Regions from separate parts of the Streptomyces sp. NPDC029014 genome, predicted to be linked through region 1. Evidence: predicted binding sites of a transcription regulator. Region 1 holds the regulator's gene; the other holds the start of a gene.
The links. Region 1 encodes HrcA, which represses chaperone genes, less so after heat shock. Its sites were predicted from a motif close to TTNGCACTCNGNNNNNCNGAGTGCNAA; they were not measured.
Positions count from the first base shown of each region.

Region 2: the regulator HrcA is predicted to act here: its motif matches at 4,486-4,512, upstream of groES (co-chaperone GroES).

Region 1 covers NZ_JBVHVT010000041.1:38,656-46,121, reverse strand. Annotated here, with positions in the region: gene ACZ4VL_RS22775 (histidine triad nucleotide-binding protein) at 1-90, opposite strand, end outside; gene ACZ4VL_RS22770 (16S rRNA (uracil(1498)-N(3))-methyltransferase) at 197-940, opposite strand; gene ACZ4VL_RS22765 (nitronate monooxygenase) at 937-2,028, opposite strand; gene dnaJ (molecular chaperone DnaJ) at 2,187-3,326, opposite strand; gene hrcA (heat-inducible transcriptional repressor HrcA) at 3,327-4,343, opposite strand; gene ACZ4VL_RS22750 (MBL fold metallo-hydrolase) at 4,488-5,249, shown strand; gene ACZ4VL_RS22745 (DUF3097 domain-containing protein) at 5,242-6,042, shown strand; gene hemW (radical SAM family heme chaperone HemW) at 6,095-7,327, opposite strand; gene ACZ4VL_RS22735 (AMP-dependent synthetase/ligase) at 7,443-7,466, opposite strand, start outside.
Region 2 covers NZ_JBVHVT010000010.1:88,936-96,401, reverse strand. Annotated here, with positions in the region: gene ACZ4VL_RS08005 (MOSC domain-containing protein) at 1-488, shown strand, start outside; gene ACZ4VL_RS08000 (SDR family NAD(P)-dependent oxidoreductase) at 607-1,380, shown strand; gene ACZ4VL_RS07995 (ester cyclase) at 1,455-2,147, shown strand; gene groL (chaperonin GroEL) at 2,284-3,915, opposite strand; gene groES (co-chaperone GroES) at 4,031-4,339, opposite strand; gene ACZ4VL_RS07980 (FtsW/RodA/SpoVE family cell cycle protein) at 4,701-6,104, shown strand; gene ACZ4VL_RS07975 (hypothetical protein) at 6,178-6,396, opposite strand; gene ACZ4VL_RS07970 (polysaccharide deacetylase family protein) at 6,535-7,419, opposite strand; gene ACZ4VL_RS07965 (polysaccharide deacetylase family protein) at 7,416-7,466, opposite strand, start outside.

The sequences.
Region 1 (7,466 bases):
GACCGTGTCGGTCTCCAGGACCACGGTCGCCGGAACCTGCCCCGCGACGATCTTGCAGAACAGGCAGTCCGCCTGCGGTTCGCCGGCCATCGATGCGCCTTCCGTGAGGTGGGGTGGTGAACCGGGCGGGCGGCCCGGATCGGTGTGGATCATTCTGGAGATCGTATCCGGCGCCGACCCGCCCCCACGGGGGATTTCAGGACCAGCGGCCGGTGCGAGCCAGCAGGACCGCCGCCGCCGCGGTGCCCGCCGTGGACGTGCGCAGCACCGAGGGGCCCAGGCGGAAGGGGTGGGCGCCCGCCTCGGCGAAGAGGGCCAGCTCCTCGGGCGAGACGCCGCCCTCGGGGCCGACCACCAGGACGACGGAGCCCGCGGCCGGGAGCTCGGCCGTGGCCAGGGCGCCCGACGGGTGGTCGCGGTCCTCGTGGAGCACCACCGCCAGGTCGGCGTCGGCCAGCAGGGCCGCGACCTGCTTGGTGGTCATGGCCTCGGCCACCTCGGGGAAGCGGACCCGGCGGGACTGCTTGCCCGCCTCGCGGGCGGTGTTGCGCCACTTGGCCAGCGACTTGGCGCCACGGTCGCCGCGCCACTGGGTGATACAGCGCGAGGCCTGCCAGGGGACGATCGCGTCCACCCCGGTCTCGGTCATCGTCTCGACGGCCACCTCGCCGCGGTCGCCCTTGGGCAGGGCCTGGACCACGGTGATCCGGACCTCCGGCTCGGGCTCACGGCCCGTGGCGGACACCACCACGGCCAGCCGGTCCTTGCCTTCCGCCGCCTCGACCACGGCCTCGGCCCAGCCGCCGCGGCCGTCGGTGAGGACCACCTCCTCGCCCGGGTTCAGCCGCTTCACGGACACCGCGTGCCGGCCCTCCGGGCCGTCCAGGACGAACTCCGGCCCCGCGGGGACCTCCTCGACCACGAACACGGGGGCGGTCATGACGTACTCCTCTGCTGCATCTCGTTCAACGTGCTCTGTGCCTCGGCCAGTTCCGCCGCCAGCACCTCCACCAGCTCCCCGGCCGGCATCGCCCGGGCCAGCCGGTGGCCCTGCCCGGCCCACAGGGCCATGCCCTGCGGGTCGCCGGCCGCGGCGGCCGCCTTGCGCAGCCCCGCGGTCATGTGGTGGACCTGCGGGTAGGCGGCGGGGGCGTAGGGGCCGTGCTCCCGCATGAAACGGTTGACCAGGCCGCGGGCCGGGCGCCCGGAGAACGCCCTGGTGAGCTCGGTGTGCGGGAACAGTGGGTCCGTCAGCGCCTTCTTGTGCAGCGGGTGCGCCCCGGACTCCGGGCAGGCGAGGAAGGCCGTGCCGAGCTGGGCCGCCTCCGCGCCGGCCGCCAGCAGCGCCGCGATCTGCGAGCCGCGCATCAGGCCGCCCGCCGCGATGATCGGGAGGGCCACCGCCTCGCGCACCTGCGCCACCAGCGCGAGCAGGCCGACCCCGGCCGTGGCGTCGGCCTGCGGGTCGTCGCGGTGGGTGCCCTGGTGGCCGCCCGCCTCCACGCCCTGGACGCAGACGGCGTCGGCGCCCGCCGCCTGGGCGGCGCGGGCCTCGTCGATCGAGGTGACGGTGACGATGCTGTACGTGCCCGCCGTGCGCAGGGAGGCGATGACGGCGGCCGTGGGGCAGCCGTAGGTGAACGACACCACCGGGACCGGGTCCTCCAGGAGGATCGCCAGCTTGGCGTCGTAGCCGTCGTCGCTGGTGCCGAGGGTGTCCTCTTCGGCGATCGAGACGTCGTACCAGGTGGCCTCGCCGGCGAGTTGGCCGCGGTAGGCCTCGACGGCGGCCTGGTCGACGGGGCCGGTCTGCGGCATGAAGAGGTTCACGCCGAACGGGCGGCGGGTGAGCGCGCGCAGCCGTTTGACCTCCTGGTACATGCCGTCGGCGGTCTTGTAGCCGCCGGCGAGGAAGCCCAGGGCGCCCGCCTCGCACACGGCGGCGGCGAGCGGCGGACAGGAGGCCCCGCCCGCCATGGGAGCCTGCACGATCGGGTACCGGTGGAGACCGCTCAGTGCCAAGGACATGTCCAGCATCGTGCCACGTCCCGCCCACGGCGCCGAATCTCCGCGATCGCCCCCGCCATCACCCCGCCCGACCGGTGTCCCGGCAGGAGCGCCGAGCCCGGCCCGGGGTATCCCCGGACCGGGCTCGTACGTCGTGCACGCGGTCTCCCGCGGGCGGCTCAGCGGCCGTTGAACGCGTCCTTCAGACGGCTGAAGAGGCCCTGCTGGCCCGGCGCGAACTGGCCCATCGGCCGCTCCTCGCCGCGCAGCTTGGCGAGCTGGCGCAGCAGCTCCTCCTGCTGGGCGTCCAGCTTGCCCGGGGTCTGCACCTCGACGTGGACGATCAGGTCGCCGCGGCCGCCGCCGCGCAGGTGGGTCACGCCCCGGCCGTGCAGCGGGATCGACTGGCCGGACTGGGTGCCGGGCCGGATGTCGACCTCCTCCATGCCGTCGAGCGTCTCCAGCGGGCACTTGGTGCCGAGGGCCGCCGCCGTCATGGGGATGGTCACCGTGCAGTGCAGGTCGTCGCCGCGCCGCTGGAAGATCGGGTGCGGCAGCTCGTGGATCTCGACGTACAGGTCGCCGGCGGGGCCGCCGCCGGGGCCGACCTCGCCCTCGCCCGCGAGCTGGATCCGGGTGCCGTTCTCGACGCCGGCCGGGATCTTGACCGTGAGGCTGCGGCGGGAGCGGACCCGGCCGTCGCCCGCGCACTCGGGGCACGGGGTCGGGACGACGGTGCCGAAGCCCTGGCACTGGGGGCAGGGGCGCGAGGTCATGACCTGGCCCAGGAAGGACCGGGTGACCTGCGAGACCTCACCGCGGCCGCGGCACATGTCACACGTCTGCGCCGAGGTGCCGGGCGCCGCGCCCTCACCGGAGCAGGTGGTGCAGACGACGGCGGTGTCGACCTGGATGTCCTTGGTCGTACCGAACGCGGCCTCGTCCAGCTCCAGGTCGAGGCGGATCATGGCGTCCTGGCCGCGACGGGTCCGCGAGCGCGGTCCGCGCTGCGCCGCCTGGCCGAAGAAGGCGTCCATGATGTCCGAGAAGTTGCCGAAGCCGCCCGCGCCGAAGCCGCCCGCGCCACCGGCGCCGCCCGAGGAGGACAGCGGGTCCCCGCCGAGGTCGTAGACCTGCTTCTTCTGCGGGTCCGAGAGGACCTCGTACGCGGCGTTGATCTCCTTGAAGCGCTCCTGCGTCTTCGGGTCCGGATTCACGTCCGGGTGGAGTTCGCGCGCCAGGCGGCGGAAGGCCTTCTTGATCTCGTCCTGCGATGCGTCGCGGCGTACGCCGAGTACGGCGTAGTAGTCCGTGGCCACTTACGACTCCGCCAGGATCTGTCCGACGTAACGTGCCACTGCGCGTACCGCTCCCATCGTTCCGGGGTAGTCCATGCGGGTCGGTCCGACCACGCCGAGTTTGGCGACACTCTCGCCGCCCGAACCGTAGCCGACCGACACGACGGACGTGGAGTTCAGTCCCTCGTAAGCGTTCTCATGTCCGATTCGTACAGCCATGCCTGATTCACTGGCCTCGCCGAGCAGCTTGAGGAGCACGACCTGCTCCTCCAGCGCCTCCAGCACCGGCCTGATCGTCAGGGGGAAATCATGTCCGGAGCGCGTCAGATTGGCGGTACCGCCGATCATCAGCCGCTCCTCCGCCTCCTCCGCCAGCGTCTCCAGCAACGTCTGGAGCACGGTCGCGACCGTGCCCCGGTCGTCCGGCTCGAAGGCCTCCGGGAGGTCCTGCACGAGCCGCGGCACATCGGTGAACCGGCGGCCGACGACCCTGCTGTTGAGCCGCGCCCGCAGATCGGCGAGCGAGCTCTCGGCGAACGGCGCCTGGCAGTCGACCAGCCGCTGTTCGACCCGGCCGGTGTCGGTGATCAGCACCAGCATCAGGCGGGCCGGCGCCAGCGCGAGCAGTTCGACGTGCCGGACCGTGGAGCGGGTCAGCGACGGGTACTGCACGATCGCGACCTGCCGGGTCAGCGTCGAGAGCAGCCGCACCGTCCGGCCGATGACGTCGTCGAGGTCGACGGCGCCGTCGAGGAAGTTCTGGATGGCCCGGCGCTCCGGCGTCGACAGCGGCTTGACGTCCGCCAGCTTGTCGACGAAGAGGCGGTAGCCCTTGTCCGTGGGGATCCGGCCGGCACTCGTGTGCGGCTGGGCGATGTAGCCCTCCTCCTCCAGGACGGCCATGTCGTTGCGCACGGTGGCCGGCGAGACGCCGAGCTTGTGGCGCTCGGTCAGCGCCTTGGAGCCGACCGGCTCCTCCGTCCCGACGTAGTCCTGGACGATGGCGCGGAGCACCTCGAGTCTGCGTTCGCTGAGCATCGCGCACACCTCCAGCTGTGATGCGGGTCGTCGTGGTCCACTGCTTCTGGCACTCGCCTCGTCGGAGTGCCAGCGATCCCCCGGCCAGTGTACGGCCGGGTAGTGCACGGCTAGCAAGGGTGGCCCGCCAGGTAGCGTCGCGGTATGGACGTACGGTGGGAAGACACGAATTGGGAACGTTTGACACGGCGGACCGGCCGCAAGCGTCTTCCGGTGTGGGATTGCACGGTGGGACTGGTGGTCGGGGACGATTCCGTCCTGATGATCGACCCCGGTTCGAGCGTTCGTGAGGGGGCCTCGCTGAGGGCCGAGGCCGAGCGGCTGACGGGCCGGCACGTGACCCATATCGCATTCACCCACGGACATTTCGATCACGTCCTGGGCAGCGCGGCCTTCTCCGGGGCCGAGGTCTACGGGGCGGTCGGGCTCGACGGCGAGCTCCGCTCGGGACGCGAAGAGCTCCGGGAGGACGCGGTGCGCCAGGGCCTGGACGCGGCCGAGGCCGCCGAGGCCGCGGACCTGCTGGTGCCCCCGCGGCACCTGGTGTCGGGCGAGTGGACGCTCGACCTGGGCGGCGTCCAGGTGCTGCTGGCCAACGTGGGGCCCGGCCACACCCCCTACGACCTCGCCGTCTTCGTGCCGGGCGAGCGCGAGACGGTGTTCTGCGGCGACCTCGTGGAGGAGTCCGGCGAGCCCCAGGCGGGCCGGGACGCGCTGCCCGAGCAGTGGCCGGCGGCCGTGGACCGACTGCTGGCGCTGGGCGGGGAGGACGCGCTGTACGTGCCGGGGCACGGCGCCGTGGTCGACGCGGCCTTCGTCCGCGCGCAACGCGACGCACTGGCCGCCCGGTTCGGTCTGACGGACCCGGGCGCGCACCCGCTCCCCCAGGGGCGGCCGGATGCGTGAGTACTCCCCCGACCTGACCCCGCCGTGGAAGCGCGCCCGGGCCGTGCCCGAGGTGCCCGCCGATCCCGACCTGGTGGTCGAGGTGGCCGGTACGGACTTCTGCGGCGCCGTGGTGGCCTGCGAGGCGGGCACGGTGACCCTGGAGGACCGCTTCGGCAAGCGGCGGGTCTTCCCGCTGGAGCCCCGCGGCTTCCTGCTGGAGGGGGCCGTGGTCACCCTCGTCCGGCCCGCCGCCCGGACCTCGGCGGGGCCGCGGCGCACGGCCTCGGGCTCGATCGCGGTCCCGGGGGCCCGGGCCCGGGTGGCGCGGGCGGGGCGGATCTACGTGGAGGGCCGGCACGACGCCGAGCTGGTCGAGCGGGTGTGGGGCGACGACCTGCGGATCGAGGGCGTCGTCGTGGAGTACCTGGAGGGCGTCGACCACCTGCCCGACGTCGTCGCGGAGTTCGCGCCCGGCCCGGACGCCCGCCTGGGCGTCCTGGTCGACCACCTGGTGCCCGGCTCGAAGGAGTCCCGGATCGCCGCGGCCGTCGCCTGTGACGACGTGCTGGTGCTGGGCCACCCGTACGTGGACGTCTGGCAGGCCGTGAAGCCGTCCGCGCTGGGCATCGCCGCCTGGCCCGAGGTCCCGCGCGGCCAGGACTGGAAGACGGGCGTCTGCCGGGCGCTGGGCTGGCCCGAGCACACCGGGGCCGCCTGGCAGCACGTCCTGTCCCGCGTGACGTCGTACAGGGACCTGGAGCCCGCCCTGCTGGGCGCGGTGGAGCACCTCATCGACCACGTCACGGCCTGACCCGGCCCGCGGCCCGACCCGCGCCGCCGAGGCTCGGGCCGGGCGGCCGGTGTCAGTCGACCAGGTCCCGGACCACCGCGTCGGCCAGCAGCCGGCCCCGCAGGGTGAGCACGGCGCGCCCGGCCGCGTACGGGCCCGGCTCCAGCAGGCCGTCCTCCACGGCGCGGCGGGAGGCCGCCAGGCCGGCCGGGGCAAGCAGGGACAGCGGGCAGCCGTCCACGAGCCGCAGCTCCAGCAGGATCCGCTCGACGCGCCGGTCCTCCTCGGACAGCAGCTCGCGGCCGGCGCCGGGGGACCGGCCCGCGGCCAGCGCGGCCGCGTAGGCGCCGGGGTGCTTCACGTTCCACCAGCGCACCCCGCCGACGTGGCTGTGCGCGCCGGGGCCCGCGCCCCACCAGTCCGCGCCCCGCCAGTACAGCTCGTTGTGCAGGCAGCGGCCCGCCTCGGAGGCGGCCCAGTTGGAGACCTCGTACCAGGAGTAGCCGGCCGCGGCGAACACCTCGTCCGCGATCAGGTACCGGTCCGCGTGGACGTCGTCGTCGGTCATGGGGACCTCGCCGCGGCGGATCCGGCGGGCGAGCTGAGTGCCCTCCTCCACGATCAGGGCGTACGCCGAGACGTGGTCCGGGCCGGCGCCGAGGGCCGCGTCCAGCGAGGCCCGCCAGTCGTCGTCCGACTCCCCTGGCGTGCCGTAGATCAGGTCCAGGTTGACGTGCTCGAAGCCGGCCCGGCGGGCCTCCGCGACGCAGGCCTCGGGGCGGCCCGGGGTGTGCGTGCGGTCGAGCACCTTCAGGACGTGCTGCCGCGCGCTCTGCATGCCGAAGGAAATCCGGTTGAAGCCGCCGGCGCGCAGCTCGGCCAGGTAGGCCGGGTCGACCGACTCCGGGTTGGCCTCGGTGGTGATCTCCGCGTCCTCGGCCAGGCCGAACTCGTCGCGGATCGCCGCGAGCATGCGGACCAGGTGCGCGGCGGGCAGCAGCGTGGGCGTGCCGCCGCCGACGAACACCGTGCGGACGGGCCGCGGGTCGTCGCCGAGGACCTTGCGGGCGAGGCGGACCTCGTCGATCAGGGTGTCGGCGTAGTTCTCCCGGGAGGCGAGCACGCCGCCGGAGCCGCGCAGCTCGGTCGCGGTGTAGGTGTTGAAGTCGCAGTACCCGCAGCGGGTGGCGCAGTACGGGACGTGCAGGTAGAACCCCAGCGGACGGTCCCCGGCGCCCGCCAGGGCGTGCGGCGGCAGCGCGCCGTCTTCGGGCACGGGCTCGCCGTCGGGCAGTGCGGAAGGCATGCGCCCATTGTCCCGTACGCGGGCCGCGGGCCCGTCCGGGCGGGCGCCCGGCGGCCACCCGGCAGCCGCTGCCGCGGGAGGGCCCGGCGGTCCGCCGGGCCCCGTACCGCAGGGCTCAGGCCTCGCGGGCGCCCTCGTA
Region 2 (7,466 bases), on a different contig from region 1:
ACGGCGGCGAGCACCAGGCGGTGTACGCCTACGCGCGCGAGGACCTGGACTGGTGGGAGGACGAGCTGGGGCGCGAACTGCCCGGCGGGATCTTCGGGGAGAACCTCACCACCTCCGGCATCGACGTGACCGGCGCGCTCCTCGGCGAGCGCTGGCGGATCGGCGCCGACCTCGTCCTGGAGGTGGCCTCGGCGCGCATCCCGTGCGCCACCTTCCAGGGGGCGCTCGGTGAGCCGGGCTGGGTGAAGCGGTACACGCAGGCCGTGCGGCCGGGCGCGTACCTGCGCGTGGTGCAGGAGGGGGAGGTCTCGGCCGGGGACGCGGTGGAGGTGGTCGGCCGTCCGGACCACGACGTGACGGTGGGGCTCTGGTTCCGGGCCTTCACCCTCGAACGGGCGCTGCTCCCGCGGACCCTGGCGGCCGGCGCGGCGATGGAGCCGAAGGCCCACGAGAAGGCCCGCGCCCATCTGGAGAAGTACGGGAAGTAGTCGGCCGGCGACGGGCCGCCGATGAGCCCGCGGCGCCCGCCGGGGGGAAAGCGGACGAAGTGGTACCGCCAGGGCGGGCCCGCTCCGGACTGTCGTCCGGGGCGGCTAGGTTGCGCACATGACGACTGCGCTGATCACTGGATCCACGGCGGGCATCGGCGCCGCCTTCGCCCGCAAGCTCGCCGCCCAGGGCCACAACCTCGTACTGGTCGCCCGCGACACCGCGCGCCTCGCCGAGCAGGCCACGGAACTGCACGACCGGCACGGCATCGAGGCCGAGGTGCTGACCGCGGACCTGTCGACCGAGGCGGGCATCGCCGCGGTCGAGCGGCGCCTCGACGACCGGACGCACCCGGTGGACCTGCTGGTCAACAACGCCGGGTTCGGGAACAAGGGCCGCTACCTCGAGGTCTCCATGGCCGACGAGCTGACCATGCTGAAGGTGCACATCGAGGCGGTGCTGCGGCTGACCTCGGCGGCCACCGCGTCGATGCGCTCGCGCGGCCGCGGCGGCGTCATCAACGTGGCCTCGGTGGCGGCCTTCGTGCCGCGCGGCACCTACGGGGCGAGCAAGGCCTGGGTCGTGCAGTTCACCCAGGGCGCGGCGCGGGACCTGGCCGGGTCGGGCGTGCGCCTGATGGCGCTGTGCCCGGGCTTCGTGCGGACGGAGTTCCACCAGCGGGCCGGCATGGGCACGGACAACATCCCCAACTGGATGTGGCTGGACGCCGACAAGCTGGTGGCGGCGGCCCTCGACGACCTGGCGCGCGGCAAGACGGTCTCGGTCCCGGACCCGCGGTACAAGGCGCTGATGGGCGTGGTGAAGCTGACGCCGCGCGGGCTGCTGGGCGGGCTGTCCTCGCGTACGGGCCGCAAGTACGGCCCCCGGTAGAAGGCCGCAGGAATCAGCCGGATGGCGTAAATCTCCCTAAACTGGACGTATCCCATCCAGCCCCGGGAGACGCCATGACATTCGTACAAATAGTCGATTACGAGACGAGCAGGCCCGAGGCCGTCAGCGCGCTCATGGACCAGTACCTGGCGCAGACCAGCGGCAAGCGCACCGTGACGCACAGCGTGGTCGGCAGGGACCGCGAATCAGAGACGCACTATGTCGACGTGGTCGAGTTCCCGTCGTACGAAGAGGCCATGAGGAACTCTCATCTCCCGGAGACGGACCGGATGTTCCAGGAGATGGTGGCCCTCTGCGACGGGATGCCGCGGTTCACCAACCTGGACGTGGTCCGCGACGAGCACCTCAACGCGCTGCTCGCGAACCGGGTGTTCGACGACATCACCGCGAAGGGCAAGTTGGACGTCATCGAGGAGGTCTACGCGTCGGACTACATGGACCACGACGTGGCCAACCCCGTCGACAAGACGGGCCGCGAGGGCATCCGCGAGGACGTGGAGATGTGGCGCGGCGCCTTCGACTTCTCCTTCACCTGCGACGCGCAGATGGCGCAGGACGACTACGTCACCACGCTGTGGACCTGGACCGGCAAGCACAAGGGCACGTTCATGGGGATCGCCCCCACCGGCAAGACCTGCACGATGACCGGCACGACGGTCTTCCGCTGCGAGAACGGGATGATCAAGGAAGGCTGGTGGCACTACGACACCAACGGCCTGATGCGGCAGCTCGGGGCGATGTCCTGAGCGGACCCGCCCGACCGGCTCCGACCCACGGCTCCCGGCCCACGGGAAGACCCCGGCCACCACCGTTGAGCGGCGGCGACCGGGGTCGCAGTCCGAAGGGAGCCGGTCAGCGGTCAGCGGACCGGCTCATCGGGGGTCAGTGGCTGTGGCCGTGACCGTGGCCGTGCCCGTGGCCGTTGGCCTCTTCCTCTTCCTTCTTCTCGACGACCAGGGTCTCGGTCGTGAGCAGCAGGGAGGCGATGGAGGCGGCGTTCTCCAGGGCGGAGCGGGTGACCTTGACCGGGTCGATGACGCCGGCCTTGACCAGGTCGCCGTACTCGCCGGTGGCGGCGTTGAAGCCGTTGCCCTTCTCCAGCTCGCCCACCTTGGAGGTGATGACGTAGCCCTCGAGGCCGGCGTTCTCGGCGATCCAGCGCAGCGGCTCGACGGCGGCGCGGCGGACGACCGCGACACCCGTGCCCTCGTCGCCGGTCAGGCCGAGGTTGTCCTCCAGGACCTTGACGGCGTGGACCAGCGCGGAGCCACCACCGGAGACGATGCCCTCCTCGACCGCGGCGCGGGTCGCGGAGATGGCGTCCTCCAGACGGTGCTTCTTCTCCTTCAGCTCCACCTCGGTGGCGGCGCCGACCTTGATGACGCAGACGCCGCCGGCGAGCTTCGCCAGGCGCTCCTGCAGCTTCTCGCGGTCCCAGTCGGAGTCGGTCGCCTCGATCTCGCCCTTGATCTGGTTGACGCGGCCGAGCACGTCCTCGGCGGTGCCGGCACCGTCGACGATCGTGGTGTCGTCCTTGGTGATGGTCACGCGGCGCGCGCTGCCCAGGACGTCCAGGCCGGCCTGGTCGAGCTTGAGGCCGACCTCCTCGGCGATGACGGTGGCACCGGTGAGGGTGGCCATGTCCTGCAGCATCGCCTTGCGGCGGTCACCGAAGCCGGGCGCCTTGACGGCGACCGCGTTGAAGGTGCCGCGGATCTTGTTGACGACGAGGGTGGAGAGGGCCTCGCCCTCGACGTCCTCGGCGATGATCAGCAGCGGCTTGGAGCCACCCGACTGGATGACCTTCTCCAGCAGCGGCAGCAGGTCCTGGATCGCGGAGATCTTGCCCTGGTGGATCAGGATGAAGGGGTCCTCGAGGACGGCCTCCATGCGCTCCTGGTCCGTGACGAAGTACGGCGACAGGTAGCCCTTGTCGAAGGCCATGCCCTCGGTGAACTCCAGCTCCAGGCCGAAGGCGTTGGACTCCTCGACGGTGATGACACCGTCCTTGCCGACCTTGTCCATCGCCTCGGCGATGAGCTCGCCGACCTGCTGGTCCTGCGCGGAGAGCGCGGCCACGGCGGCGATGTCGGACTTGTCCTCGATCGGACGGGCGGTGTCGAGGAGCTCGGCGGACACGGCCTTGACCGCGGCGTCGATGCCCTTCTTCAGGGCGGCCGGGGAGGCGCCCGCGGCGACGTTGCGCAGACCCTCGCGGACCAGCGCCTGGGCCAGCACGGTGGCGGTGGTGGTGCCGTCACCCGCGATGTCGTTGGTCTTGGTCGCCACCTCCTTCACCAGCTGCGCGCCGAGGTTCTCGTACGGGTCGTCCAGCTCGACCTCGCGGGCGATGGTGACACCGTCGTTGGTGATGGTGGGGGCGCCGAACTTCTTGTCGATGACGACGTTGCGGCCCTTGGGGCCGATCGTCACCTTGACCGTGTCGGCAAGCTTGTTGACGCCGCGCTCGAGGGCGCGACGGGCGTCCTCGTCGAACTTCAGGATCTTCGCCATGGGAGCGGTTCAGCCCTCTCGGAAAACTTGGGGTTCAACGACCCGCGCCCCTCGCCGCCCGGCAATCAGCGGGGTGACCAGGGGCGCAGATCAAAGCAGTGCTGGGAGAAGTGAATTACTTCTCGATGATCGCGAGCACGTCGCGAGCCGAGAGGACGAGGTACTCCTCGCCGCTGTACTTCACCTCGGTGCCGCCGTACTTGCTGTACAGCACGATGTCGCCGACGTTGACGTCCAGCGGGAGACGCTGGCCGTCCTCGAAGCGGCCCGGGCCCACGGCGAGGACGACGCCCTCCTGGGGCTTCTCCTTCGCGGTGTCCGGGATGACCAGGCCGGAGGCCGTGGTCTGCTCGGCGTCGAGCGGCTGGACCACGATGCGGTCTTCAAGCGGCTTGATGGCAACCTTGGAGCTGGTGGTCGTCACGATCCGACCTCCCCCTTCGGAGATCTCACGGGGTTAACTGTCTGAGGTGGCGACCAGGTGGATCCGTCGTCGCGGGTGCCGGACCTGCCCGTCGCTGTGTTGGCACTCACCTGGGGCGAGTGCCAGGTGCGAGACTATTCCGGCGATTAGCACTCGGTCAAGCGGAGTGCCAATACGCTCCCTCGGGTTCGCACATCCGGCCACCTCGGACGCCCGGTCGGCCGGATCCCGACGGCTCCCCACCAGCACTTCCCCGCTCCGCCCCGCCGCCCGGGTGAACCGGAAGGAACCCCGGGAAGATCGTCGTCGTCTTAGACGATATGAAGATAAAGCGCCCCATTGACGGCCAGATCGGACCGACGTGCGGGGGCTGAGGCCGCCGACGGCGGCCGGAGCCCGCCGCCGCACCGAGGCGCTGCTGCTCGTCTTCGTCGTCGGCACCACCGTCCTCGGGCACGCGAGCGCCGGCCTGGGGCTGAACGGCGAGCTGCCGGTCGACCTCTCCGGCTTCGCGATCAGCATGGGCCTGCTGGCCCTGGTGGCACACCTGGGCGTACGCCGGTTCGCCGCGTACGCCGATCCGCTGATCCTGCCGCTGGCGATGCTGCTGACCGGGCTCGGGCTGGTGCTGCTGCACCGGCTCGACCAGTCGTACGTCGAGCGGTACGGCGCCGAGGCCAACGCCCCCGGCCAGCTGGTGTGGACGGTGATCGGCGTGGCGGCCTGCCTGCTGGTGGTGGCGCTGCTGCGGGACCACCGGCTGCTCCAGCGGTTCATCTACCTCACGATGGCCGCGGCGCTGGTGCTGCTGATCGCGCCGGCTTTCTCGCCCGCGGACACGTACGGGGCGAAGCGCTGGATCGTCATCGGCGGCTTCTCCGCGCAGCCGGGCGAGTTCGTGAAGATCATGATCGCGGTCTTCTTCGCCGGCTACCTGGTGGTCCACCGCGACTCGCTCGCCCTGACCGGCCGGCGGTTCCTCGGGCTGAGGCTGCCGCCGATGCGCCAGCTCGCCCCCATCGCCACCGTGTGGGTCCTGTCGATGCTGGTGCTGGTCTTCGAGCGGGACCTGGGCACCTCGCTGATCTTCTTCGGCGTCTTCGTGGTGATGCTGTACGTCGCCACCGAGCGCACGAGCTGGATCGTGTGCGGGCTGGTCATGGCCGCGGCCGGCGCGTTCGTCGTCGGCTCGACCGAGCCGCACGTGAAGGCGCGCGTGGCCGCCTGGCTGAACCCGCTGTCGTACTACTGGCAGGAGCGGCCGCCGGGGGTCACCTCGGACCAGTCGGCGCAGGCCCTGTTCAGCTTCGGCACCGGCGGCGTCTCGGGCACGGGGCTCGGCCTCGGACATCCGGAGCTGATCAAGTTCGCCGGGCGCAGCGACTTCATCCTGACGACGGTGGGCGAGGAGCTGGGCCTGGCCGGAGTGATGGCGGTGCTGCTCCTGTACGCGCTCCTCGTGCAGCGGGGGCTGCGGATGGCGCTGGGCGCCCGCGACCCGTTCGGGAAGCTGCTGGCGGTCGGCCTGTCGGCAGCGCTGGCGCTCCAGGTGTTCGTGGTGGCGGGGGGCGTGACCGGGCTGATCCCGCTGACCGGCAAGGCGCTGCCGTTCCTGGCGAAGGGCGGCTCGTCCCTCCTGGCCAACTGGATCATGATCGCGCTGCTGCTGCGGATCAGCGACAGCGCGGAGCGCCAGCGCCTGGCGGACCGCCGCGGCCCGGTGGAGACCGTGATCACCCCGGTGGTGGCGGCCGGGCGGGACTGAGGGGCCGCGGGGCGCCGCTACGGGGGCCGCAGACGCGGGGGCGCCACCGCGGGGGCCGCAGACGCGGGGGGTCTCAGCCGCCGGCCGCGGACTCCATCACCCGTTTGGCCGCCTCGGCCTCGGCCGCGGGGGGCGACAGCTCGGACAGGGTGTCGAGGTCGTGGTCCTTCGCCAACTCCTGCTCCCAGGCGTCGGCCAGCTCCTGCTGCCGGGCGGGCGGCAGCTCTCGGACCTTCTCCCGGTGTTCGGGGCTCAGGGCGTTCAGGAAACGCTCGACGGTGTCGATCGGCATCGCTTCGCCTCCCGGTTCGGCGGGGGTGTGCGTCCATTCCTCCCGCGGCGAACCGGCCCCGTACCCCGCGTCCCCCGTCCTTCACCCGAACGGGTCGTGTCCCGGGGGCCCGTGCGGTCACAGGGTGCGGTCACAGCACTAGAGGTAGTCCTCCAGGCGGCCTATGCGGAAGCCCTGTTGCTGGATGCTCTGGAGCATGCGGGTGGTCATCTGGACCTCCGTCGCGCCCTTGAGCTCGGAGGGGCCGCGGAAGTGGGCCAGGATGATGTCGCCGGGCTTGAGGCCGGAGCCCTCGGCGTACTGGAAGTTGTTGATCTGCATCGACGCCCGCCACAGGACCACCTGCGAGATGCCGCATTCGGCGGCCGCCTTGAGCGTGTCGTCGTTGTAGTTGCCGAACGGCGGGCGGAAGCGGGTGGGCTTGGCCCCGAAGCGCTTCTCCAGGCGTTCCTGCTGACCGCATATCTCCTTCTTCTGCGCCGCGAAGGGCAGGGTCCGGAGGTTCGGGTGGGTCAGGGTGTGGTTGTTGATGGTGCTGCCGGAGCCGTTGTCCCGGAGCTTCTCGAAGTGCCCGTAGTCCGAGGACGCGACGTTGTCGGTCAGGTACATGCTGATCGGCAGCTTCAGGTCGGCCGCCATCTTCAGGAACTCGGGGTCCTTCTCGGCGCCGTCGTCGAAGGTCAGGAAGACGACCTTCTCCGTGGCCGGCACGGGTATTCGGTCCACGACCTGGGCCTTGCCGGGAGCGGCCGGCGGCAGGGACGGCTTCTGCGCCGGCTTCGGCGCGTACTGCACCGGGGCGGTCAGCCCCCACTTCCGGTAGGCGTCGCCGTCCCCGGCGGCCGAGGGCGACGCGGTGCCCCGGGCGGCCGCCCCGGACGAGGCCGAGGGGCTCGGCTGCTCGTGGGTGGTCTTGCGGCCGAGCCGCTCGATGGGGTCGACGCTGTTCCCGCACCCCGTCAGGGACAGCGCGAGCGCGCCGGCCGCCAGCGTCCCGGCCACCAGCCGGCGCGCGTAGCTCACAAGTAGTCCTCCAGGCGGGCCACGGCGTACCCCTTGTCCGTGACGGT